4 regions of the Cytobacillus spongiae genome follow, and region 1 is predicted to be linked to each of the others. Evidence: predicted binding sites of a transcription regulator. Region 1 holds the regulator's gene; each other region holds the start of a gene.

Region 1 (3,857 bases):
CTCATCGTTATCTGTTTTGTCACTATTTGTTCTTCATAGCCAATTGCAAGGTCACGAATGTTCAGCACTTCATTTCCACTTTGCTTTTCGATATCAAAATGAAACGTCGCTGACTTCTCATCCCCTAGTGGACGATCCATTAACTCCATTCTCTCAAGCTGCTTTCTTCTGCTTTGTGCGCGTTTTGTTGTAGAGGCACGGGCTAAATTTTTCTGAATAAAATCTTGGAGCTTGGCCACTTCCTCTTGCTGCTTCTCGTATTGCTTCATATCTCGCTCATAGTTCTCTGCTTTACGGTCTAAGTAATAACTATAGTTACCTGTGAATTTCGTAATTTGGTGCCTTGAAATCTCATACACCTGGTTGACGACTTTATCAAGGAAATAGCGATCATGGGATACAATTAATATGGCACCTGAATAGCTCTGTAAATACTGCTCCAGCCATGTTAAGGTTTCAATATCAAGATGGTTCGTCGGCTCATCAAGAATTAGAATATCTGGCTTTGATAATAAGAGCTTGGCCAGAGCGAGCCTCGTTTTTTGTCCACCGCTTAAAGTAGATATAGTTGTCGAATAATCAAAGTCATGAAAATGTAATCCGTGGAGGACTGAACGGATATCAGACTCGTATTGATAGCCGCCCCGCTCTTTAAATTCCACCTGAAGCAAATCATACTCTTTTAAGATGCGCTCATACTCAGTAGGCTGATCAAAGATATTTGGGTTCGCCATCTTTTCTTCTAATCTGCGCAAATCTTTTTCCATTTGACGAAGATGGTTGAACACGGTAAGCATTTCATCCCAAATCGATAATTCTGAAGCGAGTCCTGTGTTTTGAGCAAGATAGCCAATTTCGACTCCTTTTGGTTTAATCATGTCTCCAGATTCATAGGAAAGCTGTCCTGCAATGATCTTTAAAAGAGTCGACTTACCTGCACCATTTCGCCCAACGAGCGCTATTCGGTCCCTGGATTGTACTTCTAGCTTTATATTCGATAAAATAAGGTCAGCACCAAAATATTTATTTAATTGGTTTACTTGTAATAAAATCATGTTCTTTCACCTCAATGTTATAGAAATAGTGTAACTTATCTTCTATAATTCGAGCAATAAGAGTAAACTTGTGAAGTAACGTACAAAGTTCATACACAGATGGAATAAAATAGTGTATATTTTGATAGAGAGGTGTTTTTTAAAGATGACAGAATTTACACACTTTAATCAAGAAGGAAGAGCAAAGATGGTGGATGTGAGTGATAAGCCAGAAACAATAAGAACGGCAATTGCTCATTCTAGCATTACAGTTAATAAAGAAATTTATGAGAGAATTACTAATCAACAAATGAAAAAAGGGGATGTGCTTGCCGTCGCCCAGGTAGCTGGAGTCATGGCTTGTAAAAAAACGAGCGAGCTAATTCCAATGTGCCATCCACTCCCATTAACTGGAGTAGACATATCATTTGCATGGACAGTGAAAGAGGAAGACTATATTCTAGAAATAGAAGCAGCCGTCAAAACAAAGGGTAATACAGGTGTTGAAATGGAAGCGCTAACAGCTGCGTCCGTTTGTGCCCTTACTGTCTATGATATGTGTAAGGCAGTTGATAAAGGAATGGTAATAGGTCAAACGTATTTAGTAGAGAAAACAGGCGGGAAAAACGGTGACTTTAAACGAGAAAAGCTATAGTAAAAAAGAATCTTTCTGGTAAAGGGACTTAGCAGGATGACTATTTGTGTGGAGATACACGAAGAAATCTCTTGATGAAGAAGGATGACTGCACCATCTGAGAGCCTACAGAAGGTTAACGAAGATTAACGGTCTCTTAAGGAAAACAACAAATACTAGAGTAGGGGAGCGGGGGAGATTGATATGAATAATGAAACCATCAAAATTCCGCAAGCGACAGCCAAGCGGCTGCCATTATATTATCGTTTTTTAAAAAACTTACATTCTTCAGGAAAACAGCGGGTTTCATCTGCTGAGTTAAGTGAAGCCGTAAAGGTCGATTCTGCAACAATACGTAGAGATTTTTCTTATTTTGGTGCTTTAGGAAAGAAGGGATATGGGTATAATGTGAATTATTTATTATCCTTCTTTCGAAAAACACTCGACCAGGACGAGCTTACAAAGGTTGCGTTAATTGGGGTCGGAAACTTAGGAACGGCATTTTTAAATTATAATTTTTTAAAGAATAATAATACAAAGATCGAAATTGCTTTTGATGTGTCCGAAGATCGCGTCGGGAAAAAAATCGGAAGTGTTCCCATCTATCACATGGATGACCTTGAAGAAAAGATTAAAGAACATGATGTGCAGGTAGCGATCTTAACCGTACCAGCGCCAGTTGCGCAAACGATTACCGATCGAATTGTAGAGGTCAATATTAAGGGGATTTTGAATTTTACACCGGCTCGATTAAATGTGCCTTCAACGATTCGTATTCATCATATTGATTTGGCAGTTGAGCTTCAGTCTCTCGTCTATTTCTTAAAGCATTATCCGAATGAACAAGTGGAATCTTAAATTTATTCTATCCAATAGAAAACAGTTGAACATCAGTATAAAAACGTTATGATAGAGAAAGGGAGGTGAGGCTAAAATGATGAACGTTGGTATGGGAAGCCTCTTACTAATTGTATTTGTAGCATTATTAGTATTCGGTCCAAAAAAGCTACCTGAGCTTGGTAAAGCGGCAGGAAATACACTTCGTGAGTTCAAGAATGCGACGAAGGGTCTAGCGGACGACGATGACGATGATGTGAAAAAAGATAAAGAAGTTAAGTAATGTTAGGATGAAGCGTTATGGATTCTCATAAAGACATGACGATGTTTGAACATATAGGTGAATTAAGAAAACGGCTAGTGATTTCAGTCGTTTTCTTCTTTATTGCTGTCATTTTGAGCTTTTTCGTAGCTGAGCCGTTAATAGTCTTCCTGCAAAATGCAGATGAGGCAAAAGAGCTTACGATGAATGCGTTCCGTTTAACGGATCCGATTAAAGTGTACATGCAATTTGCCTTTATTATTGCCTTTGTTCTTACATCACCTGTTATTTTATATCAATTGTGGTCATTTATTAGTCCAGGTCTCTATGAAAAAGAACGAAAGGTTACATTAAGCTATATTCCCATCTCGGTTCTATTATTTATCGGGGGGATTGCTTTTTCTTACTTTATTCTCTTTCCGTTTGTCATAGACTTTATGACCCGAATTTCCGACCGATTAAATATTAACCAAGTGATTGGAATCAATGAATATTTTCAGTTTTTATTTCAGCTAACACTCCCATTTGGATTTTTATTTCAATTGCCGGTTGTGATTATGTTTCTAACGAGGCTTGGATTAGTTACGCCAATGTTTTTAAGCCAAGTTCGGAAATATGCCTATTTTGTATTAATTGTCATTGCAGCATTTATTACTCCACCAGAATTATTATCTCATTTAATGGTGACTGTCCCGCTACTGCTCCTATATGAAGTAAGCATCATCATTTCCCGTTTTTCTTATAAAAAAGCACAGGAATCGATGGAATCCTATGATTAAAAAAATGAGCCTCCCAAGCGAGAGGCTCATTTTTTGTTTTCCACTTTTTTGAGCTTGAAGTGAAACATGATCATGCGTATGCCTGAACCAAGGTCGAAGGTGGCAAGCATGATAAATAAATAGGTAATAAATCCATATTCGCCGCTTTCCCTTACATTTTGTACAGCAAATAAGGTAAAAATTAATCCAAGACATACGTAAACGATGCCAGAGAACAGTGGTGACCTTCTCATCTAAAATCCTCCAATAAAGCTCTGAATTTTCTCTGCTTCCCGGAGCATCTTCTCGATCTCCTCTTTAAATACCGATTG
Region 2 (3,857 bases), 410 kb from region 1:
ATAGCAAAACTAAAGAGAGAGAAACACTCCCCTGAATACAGATAGGCAAATCGTCTTAATAACTGTTCTCTCATCGTATTCTCCTATTATGATATTCTTTTATTTTACCATTTATTTTTTTGAATATTTAAAATATACCATTAGTGTTTTGGCTGATTTTTCCTCCCTTGATGTGTTATGTTTATACTATCTACGATTAAGGAGTGAAAAAGGTGGAAGATCATAAGCAACGTAAGCAAGAGGTGTTAGAAGCATTTCTCAATCGACATGCGACAAAGGAATTTGATCCAAAGAAGAAGGTTGCCCATGAGGATATGGAATTTATTCTAGAAACCGGCCGGCTATCCCCAAGCTCCTTTGGCTTTGAGCCTTGGAGATTTCTAGTCATTCAGAATTCAGCTCTTCGTGAGAAAATAAAACACACTGCATGGGGTGCATACGGGAAGCTCCCTGATGCCAGTCATTTTGTTATTATCTTAGCTCGATCGAAAAAAGATACAACGTATGACTCAGCTTACTTAGAAGATCATTTCACGAATTTCAAAAAGCTCCCAGCCGATTTTAAAGCCAATTATCTTCAGAGAATTGAAGAATTCCAAAAGGTGGATTTTCAATTACTCGAAAATGACCGCAGACTACATGACTGGGCGTCCAAGCAAACGTATATTGCATTAGCTAATATGATGACCTCTGCAGCCATAATCGGGATTGATTCTTGCCCGATTGAAGGGTTCTCCTACGAAAAAATGAATCAACTGCTAGCTGAAGAGGGATTGCTTGAAGATGGAAGCTTTCATATTTCTGTAATGGTTGCGTTTGGGTATCGAGCGAAAGAACCGAAAGAGAAGACTCGCCGTCCTGCTGAAGATATTATTAAATGGATTGAATAAGGAGTTGCCACTCAAATATTATTTAATAAAGAAGGAAGAGCACATCGTCTCTTCCTTCTTTATTGTTCAATTCGCTTCTTCCCTTTTTCTGTTACGGCCGATTTACGAGTCATTGTTTTAATATGCTCGACCTTCCTAAAACGTAGAGCTGACCAATCTTCATCGATGGCTACCTGTCTTACAGGTTCATATCCTCTGCTAGCAAGCACTTCTGCCACACTTTCACGGCTACAGTCAGACCCTTTATAGGTTTTAGAGGATTTTTTGGGATAACAAATCCACAGAAGGCCATCTTCATTCATAAAGGGTTCTGCTTTTTGAGCTTTTGTTTGGAGCTCTTCATTTGATACGCCAAATACTTGTACAAATGAATAGCCTTCTAATGAAGGTTCTTGATGAACTTCCCCTTTAAATGAAGACATCACCTCATGATATGCACTTGGGGCATTCATTATTAGAACAGCTTGCCCTGCTTCTTTATATTGCAATTTCTTTAAAATAGGGTTCAATTCTTGCAATTAACTCATCCCTTTCTTCGATCTCCCTCTATTTTACATGTTTTTAAAATGATTGCCCACCTCCGTATTTCCCTCCCTATTTTAATATTTTAAGAAAATTTTAATAAATAAAATTACAGCCACTTTTCATCCATTTTTTCGTCAATTATTATACATAATGTAATCGCTTTCTACTATTGTACAAGATAATTATTCGAACTATAATTAAGTTGTGAAATAGTTCACAAAGAGAATATTAGCTCTAATAAATTATTTTTTTATAATAAAATGTGAAATGTTTCACAATTATTTTTTACATCTTAAGGAGATGACGAAGATGCAACAAAACATTAGAAAAGTTGCGATTATAGGAACAGGATTAGTTGGTTCTAGTGCTGCCTACTCCATATTAAACCAAGGCATTTGTGATGAATTATTAATGATTGATATTAATACAGAACGAGCTGTTGGAGAGTGCCTTGATCTTTCCCATTGCATCGACTTTACAAACTCTCGCACAAAAGTTCATACAGCTACTTATCAGGAGCTTGGAGATGTAGATATTGTCGTTATTACAGCTGGCCCGCCACCAAAACCAGGGCAAACAAGATTAGACACAATTGGAATTGGCGCTAAAATTATGGCGGACATCATTCCACAAATTATGGCAAGTGGGTTTAATGGAATTTTCTTAATTGCTTCAAATCCAGTTGATATTATGACATATCATGTATGGAAGCTCTCTGGCCTTCCAAGAAACCAAGTTATCGGAACAGGTACATCTCTTGATTCTAGTAGATTGAAAACTTACTTATCTGAGATTCTTGATGTAGATCCTAGAAGTATCTACGGCTATACAATGGGTGAGCATGGGGATTCACAATTTGCCGCTTGGTCACATGTAACTGTTGGTGGGAAGCCACTTCTGCAAATTATCGAAGAGCAAAAAGACAAGCTAGGTCATATCGACTTAGATCAAATGGTTGAAGATGTGAAGAAGGTAGGCTTTGAAATTCTAAAGCGTAAAGGAACAACTTATTATGGAATAGGTAATGCGATTGCCTTCATCACTAAATCTATCTTAAATGATGACCACAAAATCATCGCTCTATCCTGTGTGTTAGATGGAGAGTATGGGGAAACAGACCTTTGTACTGGTGTACCAGCTATTATTACACGCCAAGGATTAAAGGAAGTAGTAGAACTACACTTAACGGAAGCGGAACAGGAAAAATTTGCACATTCTACTAACGTATTAAGAGACTATATGGCAAGCATCGGCTATGAGAAAAAAGCTTTAGAATTGGTTTAAAAGGGCAAATCAGGACTTTAGCCAACCTCCCATACCATACGATCAAACAACATTCTTATTAAAAGAAAGAAGGCGCTCTATATGAAAGAGTATGTTATGCCTCGTATTTTTAAAGCATCCACAGGGATTGCTCAAGGGATATTCGTTACACTAGGAATTGGACTTTTAATTAAAAATATTGGAACAAGCTTTGGAATAGAAGAACTTGTACAAATTGGGACGATTTCAATCAGCTTAATGGCCCCAGCAGTCGGTGCAGGAATTGCCCTAATGCTGGGAGCAAATGCACTCGTTATTTTCTCAGCTATGATTGCAGCAGCTGTTGGTGCAGGCGCATTATCGATTACTGAAGCAGGCGTGTTAATTAAAGCAGGTGAACCAATTGGTGCCTTGCTAACTGCTACAATCGCTACATTTATTGGGAAAAGAATCAGTGGAAAAACACCACTTGATATGATGCTCATCCCACTAGCAACGATTTTAGTAGCTGGCTTTGCTGGACTTTGGTTATCTACTGTAATTGCACCGATCTTGAATAGTGTTGGAGCCGTGATTAAAGAATCAACAGCTGGAAATCCACTTCTAGCATCTATAATTCTAGCGATGGTATGGGGACTATTCCTCATCTCACCAGCATCATCTGTAGCGTTAGCGATGGCTTTAGATCTAAGTGGAATTGCCGGCGGAGCTGCTCTAGCAGGATGCGCAGCCCATTTCATTGGATTCTCAATAATCTCTTGGAGAGAAAATCAGCTTGGTGGTGTATTAGCTCAAGGTGTTTGTACACCTAAGGTACAGCTCCCTAACATTACGAAGAACCCGTATATTCTCTTGCCGACACTGATCGCCAGTGCCATTGCCGGCCCAATGTCAGCACTTATCTTTAAAATTGAAGCAGGAAAAGAAATTGCCGGAATGGGGTTAAGTTCCTTTGTTGCACCATTACAGCTCTTAACAACATATGATTTCGGCTTTATCTTCCCAGCAATGTTGATCACATATATTCTCGTACCAGCATCTATCTCATATGGTATTTACTACCTTCTGAAGAAAACTGGCAAAATTAAAGAAAACGACTTAAGATTACCGAATTAAGTCTAGGTCTATACAGGCTAGAATTGCCGTCCCCCCGATTCATTCTAGCTGACCATTGCGTTA
Region 3 (3,857 bases), 240 kb from region 1:
TCTGCATTGCGTGCGCTCCAGTATAGGTTATAACATAGTGCCGCAAATCCTGCTGCTAGAATAAGAGAACCGAATGCTGAAATCATCATTAATGGACCAAAGCCAGTTTCTTCTGAATACGTGTAGGCACGACGAACAGCTCCGTCTAAACCTAAGAAGAACATTGGCATGAACGTAACATTGAAGCCAATTGTAAATAGCCAGAAATGCCATTTTCCAATTTTCTCATTCAGCATGTAGCCGAACATTTTTGGCCACCAGTAGTAAAGTCCAGCGAAGATTGGGAAGACAACCCCTGGAATTAATACATAGTGGAAGTGAGCTACTAGGAATAACGTATTATGGTATTGATAATCAGCTGCTGCCATCGCAAGCATAACTCCTGTAACTCCACCGATAACGAAGTTCGGAATAAAGGCAAGGGACCAAAGCATAGCGGTTGTGAACTTAATTCGCCCTTTCCGCATGGTAAACAGCCAGTTAAATATCTTAACCCCTGTAGGGATTGCTATTGCCATTGTGGTAATAGAGAAAAATGAGTTTGCAGCTGGACTATTCCCCATTGTATAGAAATGGTGAACCCATACAAGCATACTTAATACGGAAATCGCTACAATGGAAATGACCATTGATTTGTAACCGTAAAGAGTCTTACGAGCAAACGTTGAAAAAATATCTGAAAGCATTCCAAAGGCTGGAAGAACTACGATATATACCTCAGGATGACCCCAAAGCCAGAACAGGTTTGCCCAAAGCATATCGACTCCGCCACCAGAAATCGTAAAGAAATGCGTTCCGAAAATCCGGTCAAAAGTCATTAAAGCAAGAGCGACTGTGAAAATTGGGAAACTCGCGACAATAATGACGGATGCAATAAAGGATGTCCAAGTAAACATTGGCATACGCATAAGCGTCATCCCTTTTGTTCTCATTTTTAAAATCGTTACAACAAAGTTAATCCCTGACATCAACGTACCTGCGCCGGCAATTTGGAGGCCGACAGCATAATAGTTGTTCCCAATCCCTGGACTAAACTCCTTCCCGGCAAGTGGGAAATAAGAAGTCCAACCAGCATCAGGTGAACCACCGATTACGAAAGAGATGTTAAACAGCATTGCCCCGCTGAATGTAAGCCAAAAGCTTAGTGCATTTAGCTGCGGGAAGGCAACATCGCGAGCACCGATTTGTAAAGGTACTGCGAAGTTCATTAACCCGATTAATAATGGCATCGCTACAAATAGGATCATAATGACACCATGAGTAGTAAATACTTCATTGTAATGCTGTGCATTTAAGAAGCTATTCTCAGGTACAGCTGTTTGGCCTTTCATCATAAGGCCATCGACACCGCCTCGGAAAAACATCACAACTCCGAGGAGAATGTACATAATTCCTATTCTTTTATGGTCAACAGTTGTAAGCCAATCTGTCCAAAGATAGTTCCATTTTTTAAAGTAAGAAATGGCGGCCACAGCTCCAACAGCAGTTAGAGCAATGGCAATTTGTGAAGCAAAAATTAACGGGTCGCCAGTGACGAAAAACTCATCCCATTTAATGCCCACTATGGTCACCCCCATGTGAATCCTTTGATTCTTCCTCGTGCTTCATATTCTCATGGCCATCATGATCCCCATGGTTCATTTCTCCATGGCCCTTGTGCTCATTTTGACCGTCTTTATTTTTATAATTATTTTCATCTTCGAAAATTTTCCCAGGCCATCCATGTCCTCGGTCGTACATTTCTGGGTTTAGGTAATTCTTCGAATGTGGATCTGAATGGTCAACCCATTCTAAATGCGTATTAGAGAATGTTTGGCGTCCAAGGTGGGACGGCTCAAGCATTTTTTCATATTCAGCTTCCGTCATTTTTGGAGCTGTATCTTTTACTTCTTCAATCCATTCGTCAAATTCTTCTTGCGTTTGAGAAAGAACTTCAAATTCCATTCCCGCATAGCCTTGACCATTGAAGTTTGTATTTCTACCAACGAATGACCCAGGATTATCAGCTACTAAGTAAAGCTGTGTCTCAGCCTTTGCCATCGTATATTTTTGTCCTCCGAGTGATGGAATCCAAAAGCTTTGCATGGTTCCGGCAGATGTTAGACGAAAATCAACTGGAGTATCCTCTGGGATATTAACATAGTTTACAGTCTCAATTCCTTGCTCCGGATAGCTGAAAATCCACTTCCAGTCTGCAGATGTTACATGAATGATTAATGGTTCTTTGTCCTCGTAACCTTCAGGGATTTCTTCTAAGGCGTAGATCGTTTTCACCGTAGGAATCGTTAACGCTACAATGATTAATATTGGAATAACAGTCCAGATAATTTCAAGAACTGTACTTCCGTGTTCTTCAGGTGGTTCATAATCCATATTGTCTTTTCTTTCTCTGTATTTCCAGACGATATAGGCAAAAAGGGAGAACACGACAACTGTAACAAGTATCATTAACAAAATGGAGAAGTTAATGAGTTCAAGAATTTGCCTTGCAACAGGCCCCTCTGGATTGAACACAACCATATTATTTTCACAGCCACTTAATAAAAGTAGCGATAGCATTGATATAAATGAAATGAGCAGCAGTTTAGACTTTTTCACCTTTTCATCTCCTTTCAAATAGAAAGACTTTGTTCATTGTATCACAAAGAAATGTGAATTTATTCACAAAGTTGTGCAATTTTGTCCAATAAATTTTGGAAAAAGTGCTCTTAAGGTGTGATTTTTGTCACAGCATCTTTCTTTAAGATGATATTACCACAGAAACTATGTTAGAAAACGAGAGTAATTGTGAACGAATTATGAAACCTTTAATTGTAAAAAATGGTCTCCATATCCCGAGGTGGATTCTCTTAGTGAGAGGAGGAGATTTATAGAAATATAGGAAGATAACTAGAGCAAATATCTTAATCAAACGTTTGATTAATTGAAAAAAGCTAGCCACTTATATAAGTTGCTAGCCTTATAAAGAATTTATCCAAGTGGATCTTCACCAAAACGTTCCCATAGTAATGGAAACAGCTCTTCCAGATCATCCTCTTCCCAATTAAGATCAATGTCTTCAGTAGAAGATAATCTCTTTTCATCTAGAGAAGAAAGAAATTCGTCATATAATGAATCATCCCACTCCAAATCGCCTGTTTTAATCAAAGAATACGCGTCAAATCCGACAGACAAGAGTTCTTCGTTTTGTGGATAACCTTCTTCATCGAGCCTGTCGTCTGAGATATATTCAGCTAAATACTCTGGATTCTGCAAAACACGATTATATACTTCTTCCCCTTGGCCTATGAGCCATCCGCGGAAATAGTCGAATGTATCATCAGAACACCCACCCATTATTACATAAGCTGCTGCCCATAGGTTTGATTGGTAGCTCTCATTCATAATTCTCTGGAGATGCACTTCAAACTCTAGAATGGTATCGAGATCCTCTGTGACTAATCGGTCAGTTAGCCAGTCATTTTGTTCTTCTTCTCTTTGAGATGCCTTTATTAATGACCAAAATTCATGCTTATGCATAGTGTCCTCCTAAATGAGTTAGAGTTATTGTTAGTCTATCACTGGGGAGTTGATTTTAAAGTCAGCCGAAAGGAGTGTTTTATCTTTCACTCATTTTTATTAGGCGAATACAATAACCATAAACAATTAAAAGGGAGGATTACTAATGCCATTTTCAATTGTTCTAAACCAAATTAATGCTAATAATATTAGTGAAAATGCAACGATATCAACAGGGCAAAATAATCAGGCAGATTGGTCTTGGCAAGGGAAAAATAATATAGCCGCTGGTCTCAACGTGGGATTGATTTTTATTACGAATAATGTGAATATCATTTCGGATAATGATGTCATTGATA
Region 4 (3,857 bases), 840 kb from region 1:
GTTGTTGTTCAATTTCCGGAATATGCTGATGTTCATTCACTTTATATATTCTAAAATTTTCATTCATTTCCGAATAGCTAGTTTCAATTGCTGCTTTTCTTCCAGCACCTGATACTCCAGATTTTGCATCAATAATAATACTTCCAGGATCAATTAATCCGTGTTTTACTACTGGGGCTAATCCAAGAAGGCTAGCCGTAGGATAACAGCCTGGATTCGCAATCCATTTAGCTGATTGAATCTGTTGTTTATTCCATTCTGGTAAACCATAAACAGCTTCAGCTATTAGTTCTTTTTTTGCAGGAGGTTTTTTATACCATTGTTCATATTCCTTATCGTTTTTTAATCGTAAATCTCCAGATAAATCAATAATTGGAACGTGATAAGTCGAAAACTCTTGGGCTAAATGTTTCGATACTCCTGAGGGAGTAGCTAAAAATATTAGATCTGCTTGTTCTGAGATGAGGTTTGGTTCGATTCTCTCCAAATTTGAATGAATGATCTGAAATAAATGAGGATACACCTGACTGATTAGGGTTTCTTCTCGAGAAGTATGTATTGATTGCAATGAAAATTCATTGTGCTGGTTTATTAGTCTTATGAGTTCAACCCCACTATAGCCTGATGCACCAATTATAGATACCTTCATTTATCAACTTCCCTTCGCTTTATTATGCATAAATAAACAAGTAATTTTATATTTATAACTTTTAGTTCCTCCTATTATAAGAATACTTTTATATTAAATCAACATATTTTTCCTTGTTTTTGTTTATCTTTTATTTCGTTTACAATATAATGATAGTAAATAAGTCTGAGGTTGACTGTATACCGATTTTCATTTTAAATCAGTAGTAGCGATTATTTCGCCTCAAAAAGGTGGTTAGAAAATGCAGTCATTTACAGAAATTTCATCGGAGTTAAAAGAGTTAATTCAAACCGTTCACCACACTCGAAAAGTAGAAAAAGGAACATTTCTTTTTCAAGAAGGAATGAGTGCTAATGAGCTTTATCTTGTTAATAGTGGTATCATTTATATAAGCAAAATCATTCCAGATGGCCGTGAACTTACTCTTCGTATGTGTAAGGCAGGAGATTTGATTGGAGAGCTTTCTCTTTTTTGCCCCACCCCGAAGTTTATGTTGAATGCAAAAGTGGTTGAAAATGGAGAAGTATCCGTCATACTAAAGAATGAGCTCGAGGAAAAGCTTGAACAAAATAGTACATTGGCTTTGGAATTCATGCGATGGCTAAGCCTTCAGCATCGAAAAACCCAAACGAAATTTCGTGATCTAGTACTCCATGGAAAAAAAGGTGCGCTATATTCTACATTAATACGATTATCTAATAGCTTCGGCAAAGAAACTGAGGAAGGAATGGTCATCCATTTACCTCTAACAAACCAAGAATTGGCTAATTTTTGTGGCACTTCACGCGAAGTGGTCAATCGCTTACTAAGCGAACTACGAAAGAACGACATCGTATCAATTGATAAAGGGATTATTACGATTCATGATCTAGAACATTTAAAACAAGAGATAGATTGTGAGAATTGTCCAATTGAAATTTGTAATATTGAATAAAGACGAACGTTCGTTATACAGAAAAAAGTCGATTGCAAAGAAATCGACTTTTTTTGTGTTCATAACATTCATTTGATCTATTTCCTTACTTCTGTACAATCCAAAAAAATATTATGATAAAAAATAATACGGCATTTACGATTTCTAATATGCCAACTTTCTTTACAGAATAATTTTTTCCATAAAAGTAAATCGCCCGACCTAAACTAGGAAGGAATGCAAATGCGATGAGCCATTCACCTGCGAACAGAAAACTACAAACAGCGGCTAGATGGTATCCCCAAGAAACCCATTTGTAAGTAGTGCTTTTCTTTTCGCGAATCATCGTTTTTACATAGAAGGTACTTCCCATAAAGAAAATGATAGATGTGATAAATACCATCCATGCTTGTTTTGAAACCTCTCCACCACCCAAAAAGCTACTAGCTAAACCAGCGATGCTAAATACGACAACGGCACTCATATCATTCAATAATGCCCGATCTCTATTTCGACTCGAAAAATAGGAATTTAAAAGAAAAAATGGAACCATTGCAAACCCAAAATATGCTATTCCTGGCCTTGTCCATAAAGGGATAAGTAATAGTATGAGAGCCGGCAACAAATAGATCAATGTCCATTTTGTATAAAAAGGGATTTTTTTCTTTTTAAATAAAAGCAGCATCGGGTATGTCGCTAAATACAATAATAACCATCCCAAAAAGAACGGAATATGCTGCCATATGATCGTACTTGCAACCGCCCCTAACCAAAATGGTATGATCAGCATTGCCCATGCCCCATGCTGCTTTGGTAAAAATAATTTCAATGTTATCACTCCCTCATCATCCTAGTTTCACTATATAGAAAATGCCTTCAGAAGTAAGTGAAGCATATCACAAGTTAACATATGAAATATAAGAGAAGGTAAAATTGATTCAGGTCAATCTCATACATGAAATACCTAGGTTGAATGATACCTTATATATCTTGAGCGAACACTTTTCAACCGGGATAAAAATTAGATATTATGAGCGAATTACCACCTTCCACGTAAAAAACAATGGAACAATAGCTTAGTGCGCCTTTGCGAGGCTAAGGCAAGCATAAAACAGTTTAGAATAGAAGGTCTTTGCCATCCATTTTAAATTGACTTACGACCCCTTAAGTGTTAAGTGATGGAGCGGGATGCCGACCTACTTATCAACAAGTGTCAATTTTCTACTTTCTTAAGCAACAAAAAAACCGCCAAAGGCGGTTTACTGGAAATTTCGCTGAGCTAGTCGCTTCTTTATATATCGGTGTGGTTTAAATATATAGTAAACATACTTTGTTAATGACACAACTAGGATAAAGGTCAACAATAGAATTAAGTGAATACGTGATAGAATAGAAATGCTCTCAATCACTTCCATATTAGGTTTTAACTGTATCAAGCTAACTACCCAATAAAATAGATCCACAGGTTCATTCGCCATGCTATAAAAGAAAATTACAGCTATTCCTGATAAAAAGCTGAGAATTAATAATCCTCCAGCAGTCTTCTTAAGCATCCGACTTCCTATAGAATCTGGTAATTGATCGTCCTGCCATCTTGTTAAGTCATATTGCCATACAAGTCCCATCCCCAAAATGGCAATAACTGTGTAAGGATAAATCATCCATAATATGATATGGAGCATTTCCATTCAATTGACACCACCTATATTTAAACAAACATCATTTCCCCTTAATGCCATCCTACCAGCACCCTCAAGGAATAGCAGTGACAAAAGTTACGAATTTGACAATTTTATTAACATTTTTTAAATCTTTTTTGAACAAACACCTAATTAGTCATATAATCTCTAACCCAATTAAGAAAGTCAGGATCGCCACGATAAAAAATTGGAACATTCGCTTTTTCTTTTAGAACCCCTAAAAGGTTGCGGTCTAATGTGATATATGCTCTTATCTCAGATAATTGTGACAGACTAGCATAATCATCAATACTTCGGAGCAATACAGCCTTTGAATAAGAAGCCATTTTATGCCCTTCAATAAAAATAACATCTGGCTTTAAATATGAAAGCCAAGCAATTTGCTGTTCAAGGGGCCAAGCGTCTAATTCAGCCTGAATTAACACCCTTCCGTCTCCCTCTACTAAAGAAGCCATCGCACCTGATTGCATGTGCTGGCTCGAGTCTTTTTCTTCGAATACAGTAGGCTTGCCACCGTGACCATGATGTTTTATCGTCACAACTTTTTTACCATCTGTTGTACAAATATCAACCATTCTTTTTAAAAGGGTTGTCT

The links. The regulator Rex, encoded in region 1, represses fermentation and respiration genes when NADH is low (regulators of the CRP and FNR family bind a similar motif). The targets are predictions, from matches to a motif close to TTGTGAAATATTTCACAA.
Region 2: the regulator Rex is predicted to act here: its motif matches at 1,676-1,693, upstream of LS684_RS03715 (L-lactate dehydrogenase).
Region 3: the regulator Rex is predicted to act here: its motif matches at 2,650-2,667, upstream of qoxA (cytochrome aa3 quinol oxidase subunit II).
Region 4: the regulator Rex is predicted to act here: its motif matches at 2,447-2,464, upstream of LS684_RS05985 (YwiC-like family protein).

Annotation. Positions count from the first base shown of each region.
Region 1 is NZ_CP089997.1:303,235-307,091, forward strand. It holds gene LS684_RS01705 (ABC-F family ATP-binding cassette domain-containing protein) at 1-1,055, opposite strand, end outside; gene moaC (cyclic pyranopterin monophosphate synthase MoaC) at 1,201-1,689, shown strand; gene LS684_RS01715 (redox-sensing transcriptional repressor Rex) at 1,873-2,526, shown strand; gene LS684_RS01720 (twin-arginine translocase TatA/TatE family subunit) at 2,603-2,788, shown strand; gene tatC (twin-arginine translocase subunit TatC) at 2,806-3,546, shown strand; gene LS684_RS01730 (YdiK family protein) at 3,573-3,779, opposite strand; gene LS684_RS01735 (CPBP family intramembrane glutamic endopeptidase) at 3,780-3,857, opposite strand, start outside.
Region 2 is NZ_CP089997.1:710,966-714,822, reverse strand. It holds gene LS684_RS03730 (general stress protein) at 1-74, opposite strand, end outside; gene LS684_RS03725 (NAD(P)H-dependent oxidoreductase) at 213-890, shown strand; gene LS684_RS03720 (DUF3052 domain-containing protein) at 950-1,408, opposite strand; gene LS684_RS03715 (L-lactate dehydrogenase) at 1,725-2,699, shown strand; gene LS684_RS03710 (PTS sugar transporter subunit IIC) at 2,781-3,794, shown strand.
Region 3 is NZ_CP089997.1:540,411-544,267, forward strand. It holds gene qoxB (cytochrome aa3 quinol oxidase subunit I) at 1-1,562, opposite strand, end outside; gene qoxA (cytochrome aa3 quinol oxidase subunit II) at 1,552-2,559, opposite strand; gene LS684_RS02870 (DUF4240 domain-containing protein) at 2,971-3,519, opposite strand; gene LS684_RS02875 (hypothetical protein) at 3,665-3,857, shown strand, end outside.
Region 4 is NZ_CP089997.1:1,144,825-1,148,681, reverse strand. It holds gene argC (N-acetyl-gamma-glutamyl-phosphate reductase) at 1-649, opposite strand, end outside; gene LS684_RS05990 (Crp/Fnr family transcriptional regulator) at 891-1,583, shown strand; gene LS684_RS05985 (YwiC-like family protein) at 1,669-2,391, opposite strand; gene LS684_RS05980 (respiratory nitrate reductase subunit gamma) at 2,822-3,250, opposite strand; gene mobB (molybdopterin-guanine dinucleotide biosynthesis protein B) at 3,391-3,857, opposite strand, start outside.